DNA from 2 places in the Nocardiopsis sp. MT53 genome. Region 1 is predicted to be linked to the other one. Evidence: riboswitches for the same ligand, from Rfam matches in the RefSeq annotation. Region 1 holds a riboswitch; the other holds the start of a gene.
What was found. A riboswitch is a leader RNA that binds a small molecule or an ion and turns the genes downstream of it on or off. The one in region 1 is predicted to bind S-adenosylmethionine.
Positions count from the first base shown of each region.

Region 1 (10,819 bases):
CGCGCCGGGGGAGCGGTGGCGGGCGGGACCGCGGCGGGCTATACAGGGGGGCCGGATTCCCGCGACCCCTGGAGGGACCGTGCCACGCATGTCCGACGGCAGCGCCGGCGACGCCGACTACGCCGTGATCTCCCGTTCCTACACCGACCACCGCGTCCCCGAGCCCCGGATCGCGCGGATCGTGCACGAGGCCCTGGGCGGCGCCCGGACCGTCCTCAACGTCGGCGCCGGGGCGGGCTCCTACGAGCCCGCCGACCGCGAGGTGACCCCCGTGGAGCCCTCGGCGTCGATGCGCGCGGCGCGGCCGGCCCACCTGCCCGCGGCGGTGGACGCGGTCGCCGAGGACCTGCCGTTCGCCGACGGCGCGTTCGACGCCGCGATGACGACCTTCAGCGTCCACCAGTGGGGCGACCTCCCCGCGGGCCTGGCCGAGCTGCGGCGGGTGACCGCCGGACCGGTCGCGGTCCTCACCTGCGACCCCGGCCTGGTGCGCGACTTCTGGCTGTACGAGTACGCGCCCGAGGTCCTGGACACCGAGGCCCGCCGCTACCCGTCCCCGAAGTCCCTGGCGGAAGGGCTGGGCGGGAACGTGCGGACCATTCCCGTGCCCATTCCCCTGGACTGCTCCGACGGATTCAACGAGGCGTACTACGGCCGCCCGGAGCGGCTGCTGGACGAGGGGGCGCGGCTGTCCTGCTCGGCCTGGAGTTTCGTGGGGGAGGAGGTCGAGCGGCGTTTCGTCGAACACCTGTCCCGCGACCTCGCCGACGGCACCTGGGACCGGCGGCACGGACGGCTGCGCGCACTGCCCGAGCTGGTCGGATCCCTGGTCCTGGTGGTCTCTTCGCCGGAGTGAGGGGTTTCGGAAGGAAAGATACGCGCAAAAGGGAGAATCCGAAGAAAAAGGAGCACGAATTCTCTCCATGTGTATCTGCCGTGTTGCTCTCCGTGGCGATTTGTCCCCTGGTGGTGTTACGAATACACGTGCATATGTAAGCGACGCCGGATGCTCTTGACGCGGGCGGGTCAACGGAGAAATCTTTGTGGAATGTCTCCCCTCGAAGCATCACCGTTGCCCTCCCGCGGGGAAACGCGGATCGATCCGGCCCCCCAGCACCGCAACCTCATCAACGGTCGGGTCCACATCCTGGACTACGACCCCAAGTGGCCCTACCTGTTCGAGCGTGAGGCCGACCGGGTGCGCGGCATCCTCGGCGACCGCGTCCTGCTCTTCGAGCACGTGGGCTCCACCGCTGTCCCCGGCCTGCCCGCCAAGGCCTGCGTCGACCTGCTGCTGGTCGTCGCGGACTCCGCGGACGAGGACTCCTACCTCCCCGACCTCGCCAGGGCGGGGTACACGCTGGTCATCCGCGAACCCGACTGGTACGAGCACCGCGTGTTCAAGGGCCCCGACGTCAACCTCAACCTGCACGTCTTCAGCGAGGGCTGCGAGGAGATCGAGCGGATGCGCCGGTTCCGCGACCACCTCATCGCGAACCCCGGCGCCCGCGAACGCTACGTCAGGGTCAAGCGGGAGCTGGCCGAGCGCACCTGGGAGAGGATCCAGGACTACGCCGACGCCAAGAGCGCGGTGGTGCGCGAGATCCTCGCGGAGGCCGGGGCGCCGCTGCCCGAGGACTGACCGGGGCCGCTCAGCCGCGGGCCCGGGCCAGGCCCACCAGGACCTTCGCGGACAGGACCGCCCACACCAGGCAGTACAGGCCGAAGACGGTACCGCCGGACCCCTCGGCCAGGTCCCGGTAGACCATGCCGACCGCTCCCGCCAGCGCCATGAGCGCCACCGCCCCCAGCGGCGGCAGGGACAGCCACCGGGGCACCCGGCGGGCGACGGGCAGGGCCGCCAGGAGGAAGAGCAGGGCCACGGCCAGTCCGACCCCGGTGTTGGCCCACTGGGCGGCGGCCACCCCGCCGGGGCCGAACCCGGTGTAGGAGTCGGCCGGGACCGCGGGGCCGCCGGTCACCCCCAGCCGGTCGGCCAGGGCGTACTGGACCTTGGAAGCGACGTAGAGCAGGGACCACAGCGCCGCGGCCACCGCCCAACGGGCGGTGTGGCGCGGTGGCCGGGCGGTGGAGGGGTGCGGGGTCCGGGTGTCCATGGGCCCAGCATCGCGCACGGCGCGGCCGCGTCCCTCCCCCGCGCGGGGGAGCCGGCTCCCCCGGCGGCGGGGTTCCGCCGGGGGGAGGACCCGGGCCCGGGGACGGGATCAGCCCAGGGAGCGCAGCTGGTCCTGGAACCACCGGCGCGGCGGCAGCGCCACCGCCGCCTCCGCCAGGCGCTCCCGCCGGGCCCGCCGCTCGGCCGCGGGCATCGACAGCGCCCGGTGCAGCGCCTCCGCCGTCTCCACGGTGTCGTAGGGGTTGACGGTCAGGGCGTCCCCGCCCAGCTCGTCGGCGGCTCCCGCCTCCCGAGACAGCACCAGCACCGAGTCCCGCTCCGACAGCACCGGGCCCTCCTTGGCGACCAGGTTCATGCCGTCCCGGATGGGGTTCACCAGCAGCACGTCGGCCAGCTGGAACGAGGCCAGCGAACGCGGGTAGTCGTCGTTGACCTCCAGGACCAGCGGCGTCCAGTCGGCCGTCGCGAACTCCTCGTTGATCTCCTTGGCCACCCGCAGCACCGTGTCGGTGTACTCGCGGTACTCGGGCACGTCGCCGCGGCTCGGGTAGGCGAACGCCAGGTGGGTCACCCGCCCGCGCCATTCGGGGTGCGCGAGCAGCAGTTCGCGGTACGCCTCCAGGCCCCGCACGATGTTCTTGGACAGCTCGGTCCGGTCCACCCGGACGATGAGCCTGGTGTCCCCGACCAGCTCCTCCAGGGTCTCCCGGCGGACCGCCACCAGCGGGTCGGCGGCGCTCTCGCGCAGCCCCTCCTCGTCGGCGCCCAGCGCGTGCACGCCCACCCCGACCACCCGTCCGCCGTACTCCACGGTCCGGTTGCGGAAGTCCACGTCCGCGCGCAGGATCTCCGCGCAGCAGCGCAGGAAGGCGTCGGCCCAGCGCGGGCTGAGGAAGCCCAGCCGGTCGGCGCCGAGCATCCCCGACAGCAGCTCCCGGGCGATGTCGTCGGGCAGCATCCGGAAGTACTCCGGCGGGGCCCACGGGGTGTGCGAGAAGTGCGCGATGCGCAGGTCGGGGCGGCGGGCCCGCAGGATGCGCGGCACCAGCGCCAGGTGGTAGTCCTGCACCGCCACCCGGGCGTTGTCCGCGGCACCCGCCACCAGAGCCTCGGCGAAGGCGTTGTTGTAGGCGGTGTAGTCCTCCCACCGCCGCCGGAACCCCGAGCCGAAGGACGGCTTGTTCGGGGTGTCGTACATCATGTGCTGGAGGAACCACAGCGTCGAGTTCGCGACCCCGGTGTAGGCCCCCTGGAAGGTCTCCTCGGGGATGTCCAGCATGTGCACGCGCATGCCGCCCAGGTCGTGGTCGCGGTCCAGCCGGGCCCCCGGGGCCTCGGCCGCGGCCCGCCGGTCCCCCTCGGACAGGGCGGCGCACACCCAGATGCTGTCGATCTCGGTGGCCACCGAGATCATGCCGGAGACCAGGCCGCCGCCGCCGCGGCGGTGTTCCAGGGAGCCGTCCTCGTTGATCGAGAAGGACACCGGTCCTCGGTTGGAGGCGATGAGGATCTGTGCCTTGTCCACGTGGTCTCGTCCTCTCGGGTGCGCGGGATCCGGTCGAGCGCAGGATACGGAAACGGCCCCCGTGGCCGGTGCCGACCCGGTGCGGAAGGGACGGAGGGCGGAGGGCGCACCCTAGGTCTCGCCGGTCGACGTACGCCCCAAACCCGCCCCAGGTCACGGGCGCACGATGTCACGCAGTGGAAACAGGGCCCACGCGCGCGACCGGCCCCGACCTGTGCCGTCTCACCATGTGAGTCGGTTCGTGTTACCCGGATCACGCCCCGTGGAAAACCGGCCGACACGTCCGTTACAGTGACCTTGCCGGTTCCGGGAGGAGCCGGCGGCCACACCACGACAACTTCATATTGCTCATCCAGAGGGGTGGAGGGACCGGCCCTGCGAAGCCCCGGCAACCATCTCGGCGTACATCGCTCGCGGACACGCGAGGCGGCCGGGACAGGTGCCAACTCCGGCCTGGGGACAAGGTGTCCGCCAGGGAAGATGAGGGGAGACGCCTCGCCATGGCGATTGCCGCCACCGAACCCACCTCCGTCCGCGCCTTCGGCCCCGCCGCCGCGCTGTCCTGTCGCGAATGCGGTGAGCGCTACGACCTCACCCCCCGGTTCGCCTGCGAGTTCTGCTTCGGCCCGCTGGAAGTGGCCTACGACTTCGGCGCCGTCACCCGGGCCGACATCGAGAGCGGCCCCGCCAACATCTGGCGCTACCGGCACCTGCTCCCGGTCCCGGAGAACGTGGCCGAGCTGCCCAACATGAACCCCGGCCTCACCCCCCTGGTCAAGGCCGACCGCCTCGCCGCCGAACTGGGCCTGGCCTCCCTGCACATCAAGGACGACTCCGGCAACCCCACCCACTCCTTCAAGGACCGGGTGGTGGCCATCGCCGTCGAGGCGGCCCGCAACTTCGGGTTCACCACGCTGTCCTGCTCCTCCACCGGCAACCTGGCGGGCGCCGTCGGCGCCGCGGCGGCCCGCGCGGGGTTCCAGTCCTGCGTGTTCATCCCCGCCGGGCTGGAGGAGGCCAAGGTCGTCATGGCCGCGGTCTACGGCGGCCGGGTCGTGGCCATCGACGGCAACTACGACGACGTCAACCGGTTCTGCTCCGAGCTCATCGGGGACCCGGCGGGCGAGGGCTGGGGCTTCGTCAACGTCAACCTGCGCCCCTACTACGGCGAGGGCTCCAAGACGCTGGCCTACGAGATCGCCGAGCAGCTCGGCTGGCGGCTGCCCGAGCAGATCGTCATCCCGATCGCCTCCGGCTCCCAGCTCACCAAGATCGACAAGGGCTTCCAGGAGCTGATCAAGCTGGGGCTGGTCGAGGACCGGCCGTACAAGGTCTTCGGCGCGCAGGCCACCGGCTGCTCCCCGGTGGCGCAGGCGTGGGACAAGGGCCTGGACGTCATCCAGCCGGTCAAGCCCGACACCATCGCCAAGTCGCTGGCCATCGGCAACCCGGCGGACGGCCCCTACGTGCTCGACATCGCCCGCCGCACCGGCGGCTCGGTGGAGCACGTGGGGGACGACGAGGTCGTCGAGGCGATCTCGCTGCTGGCCCGGACCGAGGGGATCTTCGCCGAGACCGCGGGCGGCGTCACCACCGGCGTGCTGCGCAAGCTGGTCCGCGAGGGGCGGCTCGACCCCGGGGCCGAGACCGTCGTCCTCAACACCGGCGACGGGCTCAAGACCCTGAACGCCGTGAGCGCCGGGGTGACGGCCACCGTCAAGCCGTCCCTGAAGGCGTTCGCCGAGGCCGGACTGGCCTGACCCCCCACTCCCCGGGGCGGCGCCACGCCCCGGGGCCCACTCCCTCCACGACCACCACCACGGAAGAAGGACGCCATGAGCGCCAGCGTTCGCGTGCCCACCATCCTGCGCACCTACACCGACGACGCCGCGGAGGTCACCGCGCAGGGCGGTACCCTCGCCGAGATCCTCGACGACCTGGAGGCCAACCACCCGGGCATCCGGGCCCGCATCCTCGACGAGAACGGGAAGGTGCGGCGCTTCGTGAACGTGTACGTCGGCGACGAGGACGTGCGCTTCGCCCAGGGGCTGCAGACCGAGGTCGCCGAAGGCGCGCAGGTCTCGATCATCCCGGCGGTCGCGGGCGGCTGCTGACGGCCCCGTACCGCACGACCCCCCGAACCCCGCCGGCCCACGAGGCCGGCGGCTCCCCGGCCCCGCGTCCAATGGACGCGGGGCCGCCCTCGTCCCCGCGCCGCCGCGGCCGTCCCGCCTCCGCCCCGGGCCCGCCGCGGGGGGCGGTAAAGCCTTTGTCCGGGCGCGGAGCGGCTGAGTACGGTTCCGGTATGGGTATCGAGATCAGGGATTTCCGGGACGGCGACCGCGACGCGGTGCTGGAGCTGTCGCTGCGGGCCTGGGAGCCGGTGCACGCGTCGCTGCGGCGGGTGCTGGGCGGGCGCATCTACGACCGGATGATCCCGGATTGGCGGGAGAGCCAGCGGACGGAGGTCGGCGGCGCGCTCGACGACGCGGACACCGCCGTGCGGGTGGCCGTCCGGGACGGCGCGGTCGCCGGGTTCTACGCCGTGGTGATCCGGCCCAAGGACGACACCGGCGAGGTCACCCTGCTGGCCGTGCACCCCGACCACCAGCGGGCCGGGGTGGGGGAGGCGCTCACCCGGCACGCGGTGGACTGGATCCGCGGCCAGGGCATGGGCATGGCCGTCGTCGAGACCGGCGGGGACGAGGGGCACGCCCCGGCCCGGCGCACCTACGAGAAGGCGGGCCTGACCGAGCTGCCGGTCTCCCGCTACTTCCAGGCCCTGTGACGGCGGCCGGGCCGGGTGCCGCGCGCCCGACACCCGGCCCCCGGCGGCGGCCGGGCGCGCGCGGACACGGGCCGTAACCTGGAGTCCCACCGGGGGCGGTCCCCGGGGAGCTCCGGATGAGGCGGCGATGTCGGCGACGCGGTTGTTGGTGCTGGGTGTGGTGCGCATCTCGGGGCGCGCCCACGGGTATCGGGTCGGCCGCGAGCTGATGGACTGGGGCGCCTCGGAGTGGGCCAACGTCAAGTGGGGGTCCATCTACCACGCGCTGCGCAAGCTCACCGCCGAGGGCAGGCTGCGGGAGGTCGAGGCCGAGGGCGACGATGTGGTGGAGCGCGTCTCCTACGAGATCACCGGGGAGGGCGAGGCCGAGTTCCACCGGCTGCTGCGCAAGGCGCTCTCCCACGCGGGCGACGACCACGCGCTGCTGTGCGCCGGGGTCACCCTGATGACGGCGCTGCCGCGGGCCGAGGTGGTCGAACTGCTCCGGAGCCGGATCGCCGACCTGGAGAAGAGCAGCGCCCAGGCGCTGGAGATCGGCCGGCTGAGCACCGAGGAGTGGAACAAGCCCGAGCACGTGCGCCCGCTCTTCACCCTGTGGGAGCTGACCGTGGGGGCGGCCGTCGAGTGGACCCGAAGGCTCATCCGCGAGCTGGAGGAGGGGCGCTACACCATGGCCGACGACGGACCGCAGGCCTTCGGCCTGCCGCCCGCGGGGGCCCCGCGCGGGTAGGCGCGCGGAGCGGGGCCGGTGCCCGCGCACCCTCGTATTAAAACTTGAATATGGGCGGGGGGTGGGGCAGACTCTCCATATTCAACTTTGAATAAGGAGTCGCGGATGATCCGTACCCGGGATCTCACCAAGCACTTCCGCGTCGGCAGGGAGACCGTCGAGGCGGTCCGGGGCATCGACATCGACGTCGCCGCAGGCGAACTCGTCGCCCTGCTCGGCCCCAACGGCGCGGGCAAGTCCACCACCCTGCGCATGCTCACCACCCTGCTCGAACCCACCTCCGGCACCGCCGTGGTCGCCGGGCGCGACGTGCGCGCCGAGCCGGCCGAGGTGCGGCGCCGCATCGGGTTCGTCGGCCAGGGGCACGGCGCGGGCGAGGACCAGCGCGCCGGGGAGGAGCTCTACACCCAGGGCCTGCTCTACGGGCTGGACCGGGCGACGGCCGGGGCGCGCACCGCCGAGCTGCTCGACATGCTCGAACTGTCGGGGGCCGCGGACCGCGAGGTCACCAAGCTGTCCGGCGGGCAGCGGCGCCGCCTCGACATCGCGATGGGGCTCATCCACCGGCCGCCGCTGCTGTTCCTCGACGAGCCGTCCACCGGCCTGGACCCGCACAGCCGCGCCAACCTGTGGGACCACATCGCCCGCCTGCGGGCGGAGTTCGGCACCACCATCGTCCTGACCACCCACTACCTCGACGAGGCCGACGAGGCGGCCGAGCGGGTCCTGGTCATCGACCACGGGCGGGTCATCGCCGACGGCACCGCCGACGAGCTCAAGGGCGGGGTCTCCGGCGACCTCGTCACCTTCACCGTCGCCGACGCGGAGGCCGCGGCCGCCGGCGCCGCGATAGCGGAGAAGCTGCCCACCGCCCGGGAGGTCGAGGTCGTCCCCGGCCGCGAGACCGGGGTGCGGCTGCGGATCGAGCGCGGCGACGCCGTCCTGCCCGAGCTGCTGCGCTCCCTGGACGGCTCCGGGATCGCCCTGACCACCGTGCGGGTGCAGCGCCCCACCCTCGACGACGTCTTCCTGACCCTCACCGGCCGCAGCCTGCGGGAGGAGAACCCGTGACCACCGAGACCACGACGGCCGACACCGCCGCCGACACGCCCAGCACCGCCGCCGCGCGGCGCTCGTCCCTGCCCAGGGACACCTGGCTGATGTTCGTCCGCCAGTTCCGCCCGCTGCTGCACCGGCCGGCCTTCCTGCTGTTCGGCATGCTCCAGCCGGTCCTGTACCTGGTGCTGTTCGCGCCGCTGCTCACCGGGCTGGCCGGGGCCCAGGGCGAGAACCCCTGGCAGTGGTTCGTGCCGGGGCTGCTGGTCATGCTCGCCCTGTTCACCGCGGGCTTCGCCGGGTTCGGGCTGCTGCCGGAGATCTCCTCGGGGGCGCACGAGCGGCTGATGGCGACCCCGGCCTCCCGGGTGGCCCTGCTGCTGGGACGGGTGCTGCGCGACGTGGCCGTCATGGCGCTGCAGATGGCGCTCATCGTCGTCCTGGTCGTGCCATTCGGGTTCCGCGTCCCGGTGGCCGGCTTCGCCGCCGGCCTGCTGCTGCTCATCGTGCTGGGCGTCGGCCTGTCGTCGCTGTCGTACCTGGTCGCCCTCAAGGTCCGGCAGACCTACGTGTTCGCGCCCATCGTGCAGACCGCCGTGATGCCGCTGATGCTGCTGTCGGGCGTGCTGCTGCCGATGGACCTGGCCCCGGACTGGCTGTACGCGCTGTCCCGGGCCAACCCCGTCGCCTACGTGGTGGACGCGGAGCGGGCGCTGTTCGCGGGCGAGTGGAACGCGGCCGTGGGCATCGGCTGGGCGGTGGCCCTGGCGACCACCCTGCTGGTCCTGGGACTGGGGTCGCGGGCGATGCGCCGGATCTCCGCCTGACCCCCGCCCATGCTCGGCCGGTCTCGTCCGCCGCGAGCGGAAAAACCTGTCACATGGGGGGTTTGCGCAGGTGAACGCGTGTCGAAGAGGTGGTGGAATCGTGACCGCATCGTTTGCACTCTCCCATGCCGAGTGCTAAAAAGGGATCTGGTTAGCACTCGCCCCGGCTGAGTGCTAAACCGGATCGAGGCTGCGAGACCGCGGCCGCCGGCAACAGGGTCGCCGGCGGATCCGCGGTCGTCCGTCGCGGGCGCACGCCTCGTCCCACCGCGTATCAGCCCGGTCACGGGAGGACAAGAACTCAATGGCAGCCAAACTGATCGCGTTCGACGAGGAGGCCCGTCGCGGCCTCGAGCGCGGCATGAACCAGCTTGCGGACGCCGTCAAGGTGACGCTCGGCCCCAAGGGCCGCAACGTCGTCCTGGAGAAGAAGTGGGGCGCCCCCACCATCACCAACGATGGTGTCTCCATCGCCAAGGAGATCGAGCTCGAGGACCCGTGGGAGAAGATCGGGGCCGAGCTGGTCAAGGAGGTCGCCAAGAAGACCGACGACGTCGCGGGTGACGGCACCACCACCGCCACCGTCCTGGCCCAGGCGCTCGTGCGCGAGGGCCTGCGCAACGTCGCCGCCGGCGCCAACCCGATCAGTCTCAAGCGGGGCATCGAGGCCGCCGTCTCCCGCATCAGCGAGGAGCTGGGCAACCTCTCCAAGGAGATCGAGACCAAGGAGCAGATCGCCTCCACCGCCTCCATCTCCGCCGGCGACACCCAGATCGGCGAGACCATCGCCGAGGCGATGGACAAGGTCGGCAAGGAAGGCGTCATCACCGTCGAGGAGGGGCAGACCTTCGGGCTCGAGCTGGAGCTCGCCGAGGGCATGCGCTTCGACAAGGGCTACATTTCGCCCTACTTCGCCACCGACCTGGAGCGCATGGAGACGGTCCTGGAGGACCCGTACATCCTCATCGCGAACCAGAAGATCTCCAACAACAACGAGTTCCTCCCCATCGTGGAGAAGGTGCTCCAGGCCGGCCGTCCGCTGGTCGTCATCGCGGAGGACGTCGAGCAGGGCGCGCTGCAGACCCTGGTCGTCAACAAGATCCGCGGCACCTTCAAGTCCGTCGCCGTCAAGGCCCCGGGCTTCGGTGACCGCCGCAAGGCCCAGCTCGGCGACATCGCCGTGCTGACCGGCGGCCAGGTCATCACCGAGGAGGTCGGCCTCAAGCTGGAGAACACCGAGCTCGACATGCTCGGCCGCGCCCGCAAGATCGTCGTCACCAAGGACGAGACCACCATCGTCGACGGTGCCGGCGACGCCACCGCCATCGCCGGTCGCGTCAACGAGATCCGCAACGAGATCGAGCGCACCGACTCCGACTACGACCGCGAGAAGCTCCAGGAGCGCCTCGCCCGCCTGGCCGGCGGCGTCGCGGTCATCAAGGCCGGTGCCGCCACCGAGGTGGAGCTCAAGGAGCGCAAGCACCGCATCGAGGACGCCGTCCGCAACGCCAAGGCCGCGGTCGAGGAGGGCATCCTCCCCGGCGGTGGTGTGGCGCTGCTGCAGGCCAGCGTCCCGGCGTTCGAGAAGCTGGAGCTGGAGGGCGACGAGGCCATCGGTGCCGACATCGTCCGCCGCGCCATCGCCGAGCCGCTGAAGCAGATCGCCGTGAACGCCGGCCTCGAGGGCGGCGTTGTGGCGGACAAGGTCCGCAACCTGGAGCCCGGGTTCGGCCTCAACGCCGCCACCGGTGAGTAC
Region 1 is NZ_CP080599.1:2,899,029-2,909,847, forward strand. Features, by position in the region: gene K1J57_RS12945 (class I SAM-dependent methyltransferase) at 80-856, shown strand; gene K1J57_RS12950 (GrpB family protein) at 1,049-1,642, shown strand; gene K1J57_RS12955 (hypothetical protein) at 1,653-2,117, opposite strand; gene K1J57_RS12960 (trehalose-6-phosphate synthase) at 2,226-3,662, opposite strand; SAM riboswitch class I at 4,008-4,149, shown strand; gene thrC (threonine synthase) at 4,163-5,422, shown strand; gene K1J57_RS12970 (ubiquitin-like small modifier protein 1) at 5,498-5,776, shown strand; gene K1J57_RS12975 (GNAT family N-acetyltransferase) at 5,968-6,450, shown strand; gene K1J57_RS12980 (PadR family transcriptional regulator) at 6,578-7,180, shown strand; gene K1J57_RS12985 (ATP-binding cassette domain-containing protein) at 7,286-8,251, shown strand; gene K1J57_RS12990 (ABC transporter permease) at 8,248-9,063, shown strand; gene groL (chaperonin GroEL) at 9,368-10,819, shown strand, end outside.

Region 2 (10,819 bases), 2.8 Mb from region 1:
AGGTAGAGCGCGTCGTTGCCGGCGGCGATGACGAGGTCGGCGTCGGCGGTGGGGAACGCCTGGTAGGGCACGATCGTGGTGTGCGCGTTGCCGACCCGGGCGGGCTCGGCCCCGGTCACCAGCGCCTGCTGGGTGAGGTTGACCAGACCGGACAGGGTGGAGTTGATCAGGGACGCGCTGATCTCCTCGCCCCGGCCGGTGGTGCGGGCCCGCATCAGGGCGCCCAGGATGCCCACCGCGGCGTTGAGCCCGGTGAGCACGTCGGTGAGGGCCACCCCGACCTTGCTGGCCGGGCCCTCGGCGGGGCCCGTGGTGCCCATCAGGCCGCTCTCGGCCTGCACCACGATGTCGAACCCGGGACGGCCCGCCGGCTCGTGCTCGGGCCCGAACCCGCTCACCGAGCAGTACACGACGGCCGGGTTGCGGGCGCTGACGTCGGCGTAGCCCAGGCCCAGGCGGTCGATGACGCCGGGGCGGAAGTTCTGCACCACCACGTCGGCTCCCGCGCACAGCTCCTGGACGGCGGCCCGCCCGTCGGGGTCCTTCAGGTCGACGGCCAGGCTGCGCTTGTTGCGGTTCACCGACAGGAAGTAGGCGGCCTCCCCGCCCGCCCAGGGCGGGCCCCAGGCGCGGGTGTCGTCGCCCCGGCCGGGCTGCTCCACCTTGATCACCTCGGCCCCCATGTCGGCCAGGAGCATGGTGGCGTAGGGGCCGGCCAGGACCCGGGACAGGTCGGCGACGCGCACCCCGGTCAGGGGCAGGGGTTGAGGCACGGACAACGGGTTCACTCCTCGCCGCTCGGCAACTGGTGGTCGTCCCTGAGCTGGTAGTAGCTCTCCAGGCAGCGGCGCAGCGCGGTGGTGAGGGCGGCCCCGGACTGGCCCGCGTAGCGGGTCTGCACCCGGCGCACCAGTTCGGCGATGTCCTCGGTGACCGACTCGCCCTCGACCAGGGCCCGGAAGAAGTCCTTGGCCAGGTCGGTCAGGAGCGTGGTGTCGGCGGCGACGATCCGGCCGTCGGCGGTGTCCACCGCCAGGACGACGCCCAGGCGCTGGTACTGCGAATGGCTGGCCACGGAGTCGGGCAGGCGGGCGTAGCCGGAGATCAGGACGACCCGGGGATTGCGGAAGACCTGCTGCATACGGTCGTGCACGTACGTCACCTCTTTGATCGCGGGCATGCGAAAACTCCGATGCTCTGGAGTCTCGCGCCTGGGAGGCGTCCGGGGGGAACCGGACACCCGCGACGTGAGGGCAGATGCGGACCAGTATGGCGCGCCCGTTCCCCGGCTGTCGAGCGGAAAGGCGCGAAAGGGTGTCCCGGGCCACAGCCGGACCGCCCTGTTGCGTTCCGCGAGCGCTGTGTTAACCTGCGTCGCAGGTCACGAGTACCAGCGCGAAGCCCCGGCTCGCTGGTCGGCAACCCTCCTTCCGCGGTGGGGTGCCCCGGGTGAGGACCAGGTCCCGACACGACCGTGTCGGACAAGCGCGGACCCTTGGCGCTGCCCCACCGGCACCCGTGGGTCCCACGACCCACAGAAGAGGTGTGCCATGACCGTCGTCACTCCCATCGGCTCCGCCCGCTCCGCCCAGCCCGACCTGGGCCGGTGCACGATCGTCACCGCCGATGAGGGTGTCCCCCTGGTCTCCGGCGAGCGCGTCGAGTACGCCAACCTGGACTACGCGGCCAGCGCCCCCTGTCTGACCCCGGTCGCCGAGGCCCTGGCGGCGGCCCTGCCCTACTACGCCAGCGTTCACCGCGGCGCCGGCCACCACTCCCGGGTCAGCACCGAGGCCTACGAGCGGGCCCGCCGCTCGGTGGCCCGCTTCCTGGGGGTGCGCTCCGAGCCCGCCGACGCGGTGGTCTTCGTGCGCGGCACCACCGACGCCCTCAACCTGCTGGCCCGCGCGGTGCCGCAGGACTGCACGGTGGTCGTGTTCGAGTCCGAGCACCACGCGAGCCTGCTGCCCTGGGAGCACCCGGCCTCCCGCGCCGGGTCGGTCGTGCGCCTGCCGCTGCCGGAGTCCCCCGGGGCGGCGGTCGACACCGCCCGCGCCGCGCTGGCCGCCGCCCCGCGGGGGCCGCGCCTGCTCTGCGTCACCGCCGCCTCCAACGTCACCGGCGAGATCTGGCCGGTCGAGGAGCTGGTGGCGGCCGCCCACGCCGAGGGCGCCCGTGTGGTGGTGGACGCCGCGCAGTACGCCCCGCACCTGCCGTTCAGCCTGTCGGCCACCGGCGCCGACTACGTTGCCCTGTCCGCCCACAAGCTCTACGCCCCGTTCGGGTCGGGCGTGCTGGCCGGGCGCGCCGACTGGCTGCGCGAGGCCGCGCCCTACCTGTCCGGCGGCGGCGCCACACGGCTGGTCACCGAGGACGACGTGGTGTGGAACGACCTGCCGGCCCGGCACGAGGCGGGCAGCCCCAACGTGCTGGGCGCGGTCGCCCTGGCCGCGGCCTGCGACACCCTCACCCCCCGCGTGCAGGAACTGCTGCACATCCGCGAGACCTCGCTGGTGGAGCGGCTGCGCGCGGGACTGGCCGGGATCGGCGGCGTGCACGAGCTGTCCCTGTGGGACGAGGACCACCCGCGGGTGGGCATCGTGTCGTTCGTCGTGGACGGGATCCCCGCCGACCTGCTGGCGGCGGCGCTGTCGGCCGAGTACGGCATCGGCGTCCGCGACGGCCTCTTCTGCGCCCACCCGCTGACCCGCCACCTGCTGCCCGCGGGCCACGGCCAGGCGGTCCGGGCCAGCCTGGGCGTCGGCACCACGCGGGAGCACGTGGACCGGCTCGTCGGCGCGGTCGCCGACCTGGTCGAGCACGGCCCGCGCTGGGAGTACGCGGACGCGGACGGACGCCTGGTCCCGGTGCCCGACCCCCGCTGACGCCCCACCCCGCCGGGCCCCCTGCGGCGGGGCGGCCCTCCCGCCGCCCCCGGGGCGGGAGGTCCCCGGTCGGGGGCGCCGCCCGCGGGCGGCGCCCCCGATGTGCTTTTCAGGACTTACGCCTCGGAATCCCTGAGGGCACAAGGCGCAACAAACGACGAAATAGGGCACATAACACACAGGGGTGTGCCGGGAATCACTTTCCCAAGGGGTAGCATCAGGCCCTGATGGCATGGCGCGGTGCCGCGGACCCGACCGGTCCTGCCGACGGCGCGCCGGCCTCCCACGAGCGGACCGGCTGGGGGAGCGTGATCGTGACGGACGTCCGAGGCAACGAGGCGGGACCGCTCAGGGGCGCCCACCGCGAGCCGGTGCGCCGACCCGCACGCGGATCCGGCGTCGTCGACCTGCGCGGCCGGCCCCCGCGCCCGAGCCCGGAGCCCGACGAGGCCGCCCGCCGCCACACCGCGTTCCTGGACCGGGTGACCGCCTACCTGTGCGCGGACGCCGGGACCGGCCAGTTCGTCGACTGGGGCTGCCCGGTGCCCGGCCTGGCCGCCATGGTCCGCGCCCACCGGCCCGGCGCCCGCGTCGTCCACGTCGCCCCGCCCGGGGTCGCCGGCACCCTCGCCTCCTCCGACGGGGCCGTCGTCTCCTCCGAGGGCGGCCCCTCCGCCGCCCTGCACCGCCTCGCCACCTCCGGGCTCGTCGACCTCGACGAGCCCGTCGCCGTTCTCATGACCCGGCCCTTCCCCGCCGACGCCCCGCCCGGGGGCATCGCCGACCTGTACGGCCTGCTGCGCGGCGGCGGCCACCTCGCCCTGGCCTCCACCGCGCCCCACCAGGTGCTGCTGCGCGCCCTGGCCCCCTTCCACCCCGTCGAACCCGGGGCCGCCGACCTGGTGTGGTGGCCCTATCCGGACGAGGACGTGGCGGCCCGCGGCAGCGGGATCCTGGGCGCGCTCGGCCGCGCGCCCGCACGGGGCGGGGGCGGGAACCGATGGCGACGCTGAACTGGACGGGCGAGATCCTGGCGCAGCTCCAGTTCTACTGGGACTTCTCGCTGTGGCCCCGGCTGGAGGGGCTCACCGACGCGGAGTTCCACTGGGAGCCCGCCCCCGGCGCCTGGGGCGTGCGCCCCGGCCCCGACGGCCGCTTCCGCCCCGACCGGGCGAGTCCCGAGCCCGACCCGCCGCCGGTCACCACCATCGCCTGGCGGCTGGGCCACATCGTCGTCGAGGTCCTGGAGCTGCGCGACGACCGCCACTTCGGCCACGGCGCCCTGCACGGCGTCGAATGGCCCGGCACCGCCGACGGCGCCCGCGAGCGCCTGCGCCTGGCGTACCTCTCCTGGTCCGACCACGTCCGCTCCCTGGACGAGGAGGGCCTGGCCGCCCCGGTCGGCGGCGCCGAGTCCCCCGAGTGGTCCGACTTCCCCATGGTCGCCCTCGTCCTGCACGTCCAGCGCGAGGTCATCCACCACAGCGCCGAGATCTCCCTGCTCCGCGACCTCTACCGCGCGGGACTCCGGTGACCCCGCCCGATCCGGGACGCCGCGACCGCCTCCTCTCCGACCTGATGGAGCGCGCCCGCGCCGACCCGGCCGTGATCGGGGCCGCGCTGACCGGCTCGCTCGCCGCCGGCACGGCCGACCCCTGGTCCGACATCGACCTCGTCCTGGGCACCGCCGGACCGCACGAGGCGGTCCTGGCGGACTGGACGGACCTGCTCACCGGCCGGTACGCGGCGGTCCACCACTGGGACCTGCCACTGTCCCGGCCCGGTGCGGTCCGGGTGTTCCTGCTCCCTGGCGGTCCCGAGGTCGACCTCACCGTTGTCCCGGGGGAGGAGTTCGGCGCCCGGGGCCCGCAGTGGCGGACCTTGTTCGGCCGGGACCACGCCCTGGAACCCTTCGCCGAGCCCGACCCCGACACCCTCATCGGCCTGGCCTGGCACCACGCCCTGCACGCCCGTACCTGCGTCGAACGCGGCCGCATCTGGCAGGCCGTCCACTGGATCGGAGCCCTGCGCACCCAGGCCATCGCCCTGGCCTGCCGCAACCGGGGGCTGCCCGCCGCCCACGCCAAGGGCGCCCACCTGCTGCCGCCGGAGGTCCTGGGCCCGCTGGCCGCGTCCTTGCCCGCCGACACCTCCCGAGAGGGCCTGCTCCAGCCGCTGGCGGCCCTGGCCGACCTGCTCATCGCCGAGATCGCGGCGGCCGACCCCGGGCTCGCCCGCCGCCTGGCCTCCGAACTCGCCCGCGCAGCGAAGCCCTAGACCACGTGGAGGGGGTCGACGCGGATCTGGGCCAGGCGCTCCTCGCGGCGGGCGCTGCGGGCGGCCGCGGCGGCCTTGAGGGAGCGGGCCAGGGGGCCCACCCCCGCGCGGGACACCCGGAGCAGGGCGCGCTCGGTGGTGCCGGCCCCGCCCGGCCCGGCGGGGCCCTCGCGGTCGGGCCCGACGGGCACCGGGCCCAGCAGCTCCACGCCCTCGGGCAGCTCCACCTGGTCCAGGAGCTCGCGCACGTGGTCGGGGCCGCCGGTCACCGACGCCATCGACACCGCCGGGGGGAACCCCAGCTCGCGGCGGTCGGCCAGCTCGCGTTCGGCGAACCCCGCCGGGTCCCAGCGCACCAGCGACTGCACCACCGGCGACGACGCCTCGGCGCACACCACCACCGTGCCGCCCGGGCGCACCAGCGCCGCGGCGCTCAGCCACCGCCGCAGCGTCTCCTCGGCCGCCCGCAGGTCCAGCCGGTTGAGCAGTGCCCAGCCGTCCAGCAGCACCGCCGCCGCGTACCCGCCCTCGGCCACCGGTTCGGCCCCCGGGGTGGCCACCACCAGCGACGGCGTCCCCGGCACCGCGGGCAGCACCTCGTCGCGGCCGGAGGTGCGCACCGCCACCGACGGGAACGCCCGCCCCAGCTCCTCGGCGGTGCGCCGGTCGCCCACCACCACCGCGCGCATCCGGTTCACCCCGCACTCGGGGCACGCCCACGCGCCCGCCACCCGGCCGCACCACCCGCAGGAGGGCAGGGCGTGCGAGCCGCGCACCGCCAGCGGCCCGTGGCAGGCGTCGCAGCGCGCGGGCTCCCGGCAGCCCGCGCAGGCCAGCGTCGCCAGGTAGCCGCGCCGCGGCACCTGGAACAGCACCGCGCCCTCCCGGGACGCCTGCCGCGCCACCCGCAGCGCCAGCCCCGGCAGCCGCGCCGAGCGCGCCGCCCCGTCCCGTTCCAGCTCGCGGTCGTCCCCCGCGGCCCGCACCACCGGGGCGCGCCTGCGCAGCACCGCCCGGTCGGCGACCAGCTGCCCGGCCCAGCCCGAGTCCACCAGCATCTGGGCGTCGGTGGTCCGGGTGTGCCCGCCGATCAGCGCCCCCGCCCCCGCCCGGTGGGCGCGCATCGACAGCACCGTGCGCGCGTGCGGGTAGGGGGCGTGCGGGTCGGCGTGCACGTCGTCGCCGTCGTCCCACAGCACCACCAGGCCCACGTCGCGCACGGGGGCGAACGCCGCCGCCCGTGTGCCCACCACCACCCGCACCCGGTCGCGCAGCACCGCCAGCCACCGCCGGTACCGCTCGGCGGGGCCCAGTCCGGCGGTCAGCGCCACGTGCCGGTCCGGGCCCAGCACCGCGGTCAGTGCCGCGTCCACCCGCTCCACGTCGCGCCCGTCGGGCACCACGACCACGGTGCCCCGCCCGGCGGCCAGCGCGGTGCCCGCGGCCACGGCGATCGCCTCGGGCCAGTCCGGCCCCGGCAGCGCGTTCCACACGGCCCGGGGCGCCCTCCCCGCGGCCAGCTCCGCCAGGAACGCCGGGCCGTCGGGGTAGTCCTCCCACGGTCCCGCCCCCGGTGCGGCGAACCCCCCCTCGGCGCCCCCGGCGGGCTCCTCCTTCTCGGCCCGGGCGTGCCGGGGCGGCACCGCCAGCCGCAGCACGTCGCTCAGGGTGCCCGCGTACCGGTCCGCGACCGCGCGGGACAGCCCCAGGACCTCGGGGGTGAGCACCGGCTCGGGGGAGACCACCGAGTCCAGGTAGGCCAGCCGGCCGGTGAACTCCGACGCCTCCACCCGCTCGGCCAGGAACCCGGTCAGCTTCCGGTTGTTGAACCTCACCCGCACCCGGCAGCCCGGCACCGCGGCCTCGTCCATGTCGGCGGGCACCCGGTAGTCGAAGTACCGGTCCAGGTGCGGCAGCGGGGTGTCCACGACCACGCGCGCGACCGGCAGCCGCTCGGCGGGCGTGCGCGGGGCCGGGCGGCCGGACCGCTTCTTCTCCTGCTCCTTCTCCGCCGGGGGCGCGGCGGGAAGCTCGAAGAGGACCCCCTCGGGTCCGGTGGGCTGGGATGTCATCACCCTCTGGTGTACCAGAACCCGGCGACACCGGCCGTGGGGCGCCCGGTACGGCTGGTAGAACTGGGAACCGCGGCGGTGGGCCGCGGACCGCACAGCCAGGGGGGACCCGCATGAAACTCGTCTTCGCCGGAACACCGCAGGTCGCGGTTCCGTCCCTACAGGCGCTGATCGACTCCGACCACGAGGTCGCCGCCGTCGTCACCCGCCCCGACGCCCGCTCCGGGCGCGGGCGCAAGGTGTCCCCCAGCCCGGTCGCCGAGCTCGCCGAGAAGGCGGGCATCGAGGTCCTCAAGCCCGCCAAGGCGGGCGACCCCGACTTCCTGGCCCGCCTGGCCGAGATCGCCCCCGACTGCTGCCCGGTGGTCGCCTACGGGGCGCTGCTGCCCCAGGCCGCCCTGGACATCCCCCGCCACGGCTGGGTCAACCTGCACTTCTCCCTGCTGCCGGCGTGGCGCGGCGCCGCCCCGGTCCAGCACGCCGTCCTGCACGGCGACGACGTCACCGGGGCCTCCACGTTCCGGATCGTCAAGGAGCTGGACGCCGGCCCCGTCTACGGCACCCTCACCGAGGCCGTGCGCCCCACCGACACCAGCGGCGAACTCCTGGACCGGCTGGCCGACGCGGGCGCGGGGCTGCTGGTCCGCACCGTCGACGGCATCGCCTCGGGCGAGCTGTCCCCGGTCCCGCAGCCCGACGCCGAGGTCTCCTACGCCTCCAAGCTGGAGCCGGCGGACGCCGAGGTCGACTTCACCGCCCCGGCCCAGCGCGTTGACCGGCTGGTGCGCGCCTGCACGCCCGCCCCCGGCGCCTGGACGACCTTCCGCGGCGCGCGGCTCAAGCTCGGCCCCCTCGTCCCCGTCACCGACGCCGACACCCCGGCCCTGGACCCGGGCCGCCTGCACGCCGACAAGAAGCGGGTCCTGGTCGGCACCGCCACCCACCCGGTGCGGCTGGGCGAGGTGCAGCCCCAGGGCAAGCGCGCGATGAACGCCGTGGACTGGGCCCGTGGCGTGCGTCCCACCGCGGATGACCGCCTGGGCGACTGAGCTGCCGTAGGCTCGACCGGGTGGGGCCGCGCCCCACCCGGTCACGTCCTTCAGGCCCAGGAGCAGCACACCTTGAGCGAGCAGTCCCGATCCCCGTACCGCCGTCCGCGCCGCGGGCCCCGCCCAGGCGGGGCACGGTCCGGCGGGGCCCAGGGCGCTGCCGCGAAGCCCGGCGCGCCCCGCGACCCGGCCCGCCGGGTCGCCTACGACGTCCTGCGCGCGGTCCAGGACCGCGACGCCTACGCCAACCTGCTGCTGCCCTCCCTGCTCAACGAACGCGGCATCGCCGGCCGCGACGCGGCCCTGGCCACCGAGCTGACCTACGGCACGCTGCGCCTCCAGGGGACCTACGACGCGATCATGGAGACGTGCGTGGACCGCACCCTGGCCTCCGTGGACGCCGAGGTGCTGCCGCTGCTGCGGCTGGGCGCCCACCAGCTGCTGTCCACCAAGATCCCGCCGCACGCCGCCGTCAGCGCCACCGTGGACCTGGCCCGCCGGGTGGTCGGCCAGCACCGGGCCAGGTTCGCCAACGCCGTCCTGCGCAAGGTGTCCGCCCGCGACCTGGACGAGTGGACCGGGGTCGTGGCCCCGGACCGCGCCGTGGACCCCAGCGGGTACCTGTCGGTGGTGCACAGCCACCCGCGCTGGATCGTCAAGGAGCTGGCCCGCGCCCTGGGGGAGCGGTCCAAGACGGGCCTGGTGGAGACCGAGCGCTTGCTCGCCGCCCACAACGAGCGGCCCAGGGTGACCCTGGTGGCCAAGCCGGGCCGCGCCACCGTCGAGGACCTGGTCGCGGCCGGGGCCGAGCCCACCCCGTACTCGCCGTTCGGCGCGCGGCTGACCGAGGGCGACCCGGCGGCGATCCGCGAGGTCCGCCAGGGCCGCGCCGCGGTCCAGGACGAGGCCAGCCAGCTGGTGGCGCTCGCCCTGACCCGGGTCGACGTCCAGGGCCGCGACGAACTGTGGCTGGACATGTGCGCGGGCCCCGGCGGCAAGGCCGGGCTGCTCGCCTCTCTGGCCGGGCGGCGCGAGGCCCGCCTGGTGGCCTCGGAGGTCCAGCCGGCCCGCGCCGGGCTGGTCGCGGGCGCGGTGCGCCGCGCCCCGCGCGACGCCGGCCGGGCGATCGCCGCCGACGGCACCCGGCCGGCCTGGCGCCCCGGGACGTTCGACCGGGTCCTGGCCGACGTGCCCTGCACGGGTCTGGGCGCGCTGCGCCGCCGCCCCGAGGCGCGCTGGCGGCGCACCGAGGACTCCGCGGCCGAGCTCGCCCCGCTCCAGCACGACCTGCTGGTCAGCGCCGTGGAGTCGGTGCGGCCGGGCGGGGTGGTGGCGTACGTGACGTGCTCCCCGCACCTGGACGAGACCGACGCGATCGTGCGCCGCGTCCTGGCCGAGCGCGACGACCTCACCCTGCTGCGCGCCCCCGACCTGCTGGACGAGGTGCCCGGCCTGGCGGCCGGGGAGGACGGGAACTACGCGCAGTTCTGGCCGCACCGGCACGGTACCGACGCCATGTTCCTGGCCCTGCTGCGCCGGAACTGACGCGGCGCCCGGCGGCGCTCCCGCCCGGAGCGCCGCCGGGCTTTCCCGGCAGAACCGGACAAGCGTGATCTACATCGTCAAGTTGGTGCTTTTCGCAAAAGCACCCAGGTCCGACCGGGCGCCCCGGCACCGCGGCCGCCACCGCCCTGGCTACACTGCCAGGCGTGGCAATCCAGATCTCACCCAGCATCCTCAGCGCCGACTTCGCGCGCCTGGCCGACGAGGCCGCCGCCGTCCCCAACGCCGACTGGCTGCACGTCGACGTGATGGACGGGCACTTCGTCCCCAACCTCACGCTCGGCCTGCCCATCGTCGAGTCCCTGCTCAAGGCGACCGACACCCCCCTGGACTGCCACCTCATGATCGAGGACCCCGACCGCTGGGCGCCCGCCTACGCCGAGGCCGGGGCCGGCAGCGTCACCATCCACGCCAAGGCCGCGAGCGCCCCCGTGCGCACCCTGCGCGAGATCCGCCGCCTGGGCGCCCGCGCCGGGCTGGCCCTCAACCCCGCCGAGCCGGTCGAGCCCTACGCCGACCTCGTGGGCGAGATGGACATGCTCCTGCTCATGACCGTCGAGCCCGGCTTCGGCGGCCAGAAGTTCCTCGACCTGGTCCTGCCCAAGATCCGCCGGGCCCGCGAGATCCTCGACGGCCGCGAGGCCTCCGTCTGGCTCCAGGTCGACGGCGGCGTCAGTGACGAGACCATCGAACGCGCCGCCGAGGCCGGGGCCGACGTCTTCGTCGCCGGGTCCGCCGTCTACGGCGCCCAGGACCCCGCCAAGGCGATCGACTCCCTGCGCGCCCAGGCCGTCGAGGCCGCCGCCCGGGGATAACGATCCCGGTGCGGCCGGGGCCCCGACTGGCCACCGCCCCGCCGCACCCCCTAGGCTGGCGCACCGTAGTCGTCGATTCAGCTTGGTCGCGGCTCCGTCTTCCCCCCGCGCCGGCGGTCTGGGGGAGCGGCGCGGCGTGAGCACGTAGCCAAGCGCGG
Region 2 is NZ_CP080599.1:120,494-131,312, reverse strand. Features, by position in the region: gene K1J57_RS00585 (CaiB/BaiF CoA-transferase family protein) at 1-779, opposite strand, end outside; gene K1J57_RS00580 (DUF3870 domain-containing protein) at 785-1,141, opposite strand; SAM riboswitch class IV at 1,380-1,494, shown strand; gene K1J57_RS00575 (aminotransferase class V-fold PLP-dependent enzyme) at 1,551-2,885, shown strand; gene K1J57_RS00570 (SAM-dependent methyltransferase) at 3,200-3,898, shown strand; gene K1J57_RS00565 (DinB family protein) at 3,886-4,419, shown strand; gene K1J57_RS33915 (nucleotidyltransferase domain-containing protein) at 4,416-5,162, shown strand; gene K1J57_RS00555 (primosomal protein N') at 5,159-7,234, opposite strand; gene fmt (methionyl-tRNA formyltransferase) at 7,348-8,283, shown strand; gene K1J57_RS00545 (RsmB/NOP family class I SAM-dependent RNA methyltransferase) at 8,356-9,828, shown strand; gene rpe (ribulose-phosphate 3-epimerase) at 9,993-10,661, shown strand.
Region 2: it holds a riboswitch for S-adenosylmethionine, as region 1 does, so the genes downstream of both, K1J57_RS00575 (aminotransferase class V-fold PLP-dependent enzyme) here and thrC (threonine synthase) in region 1, are expected to answer to the same signal.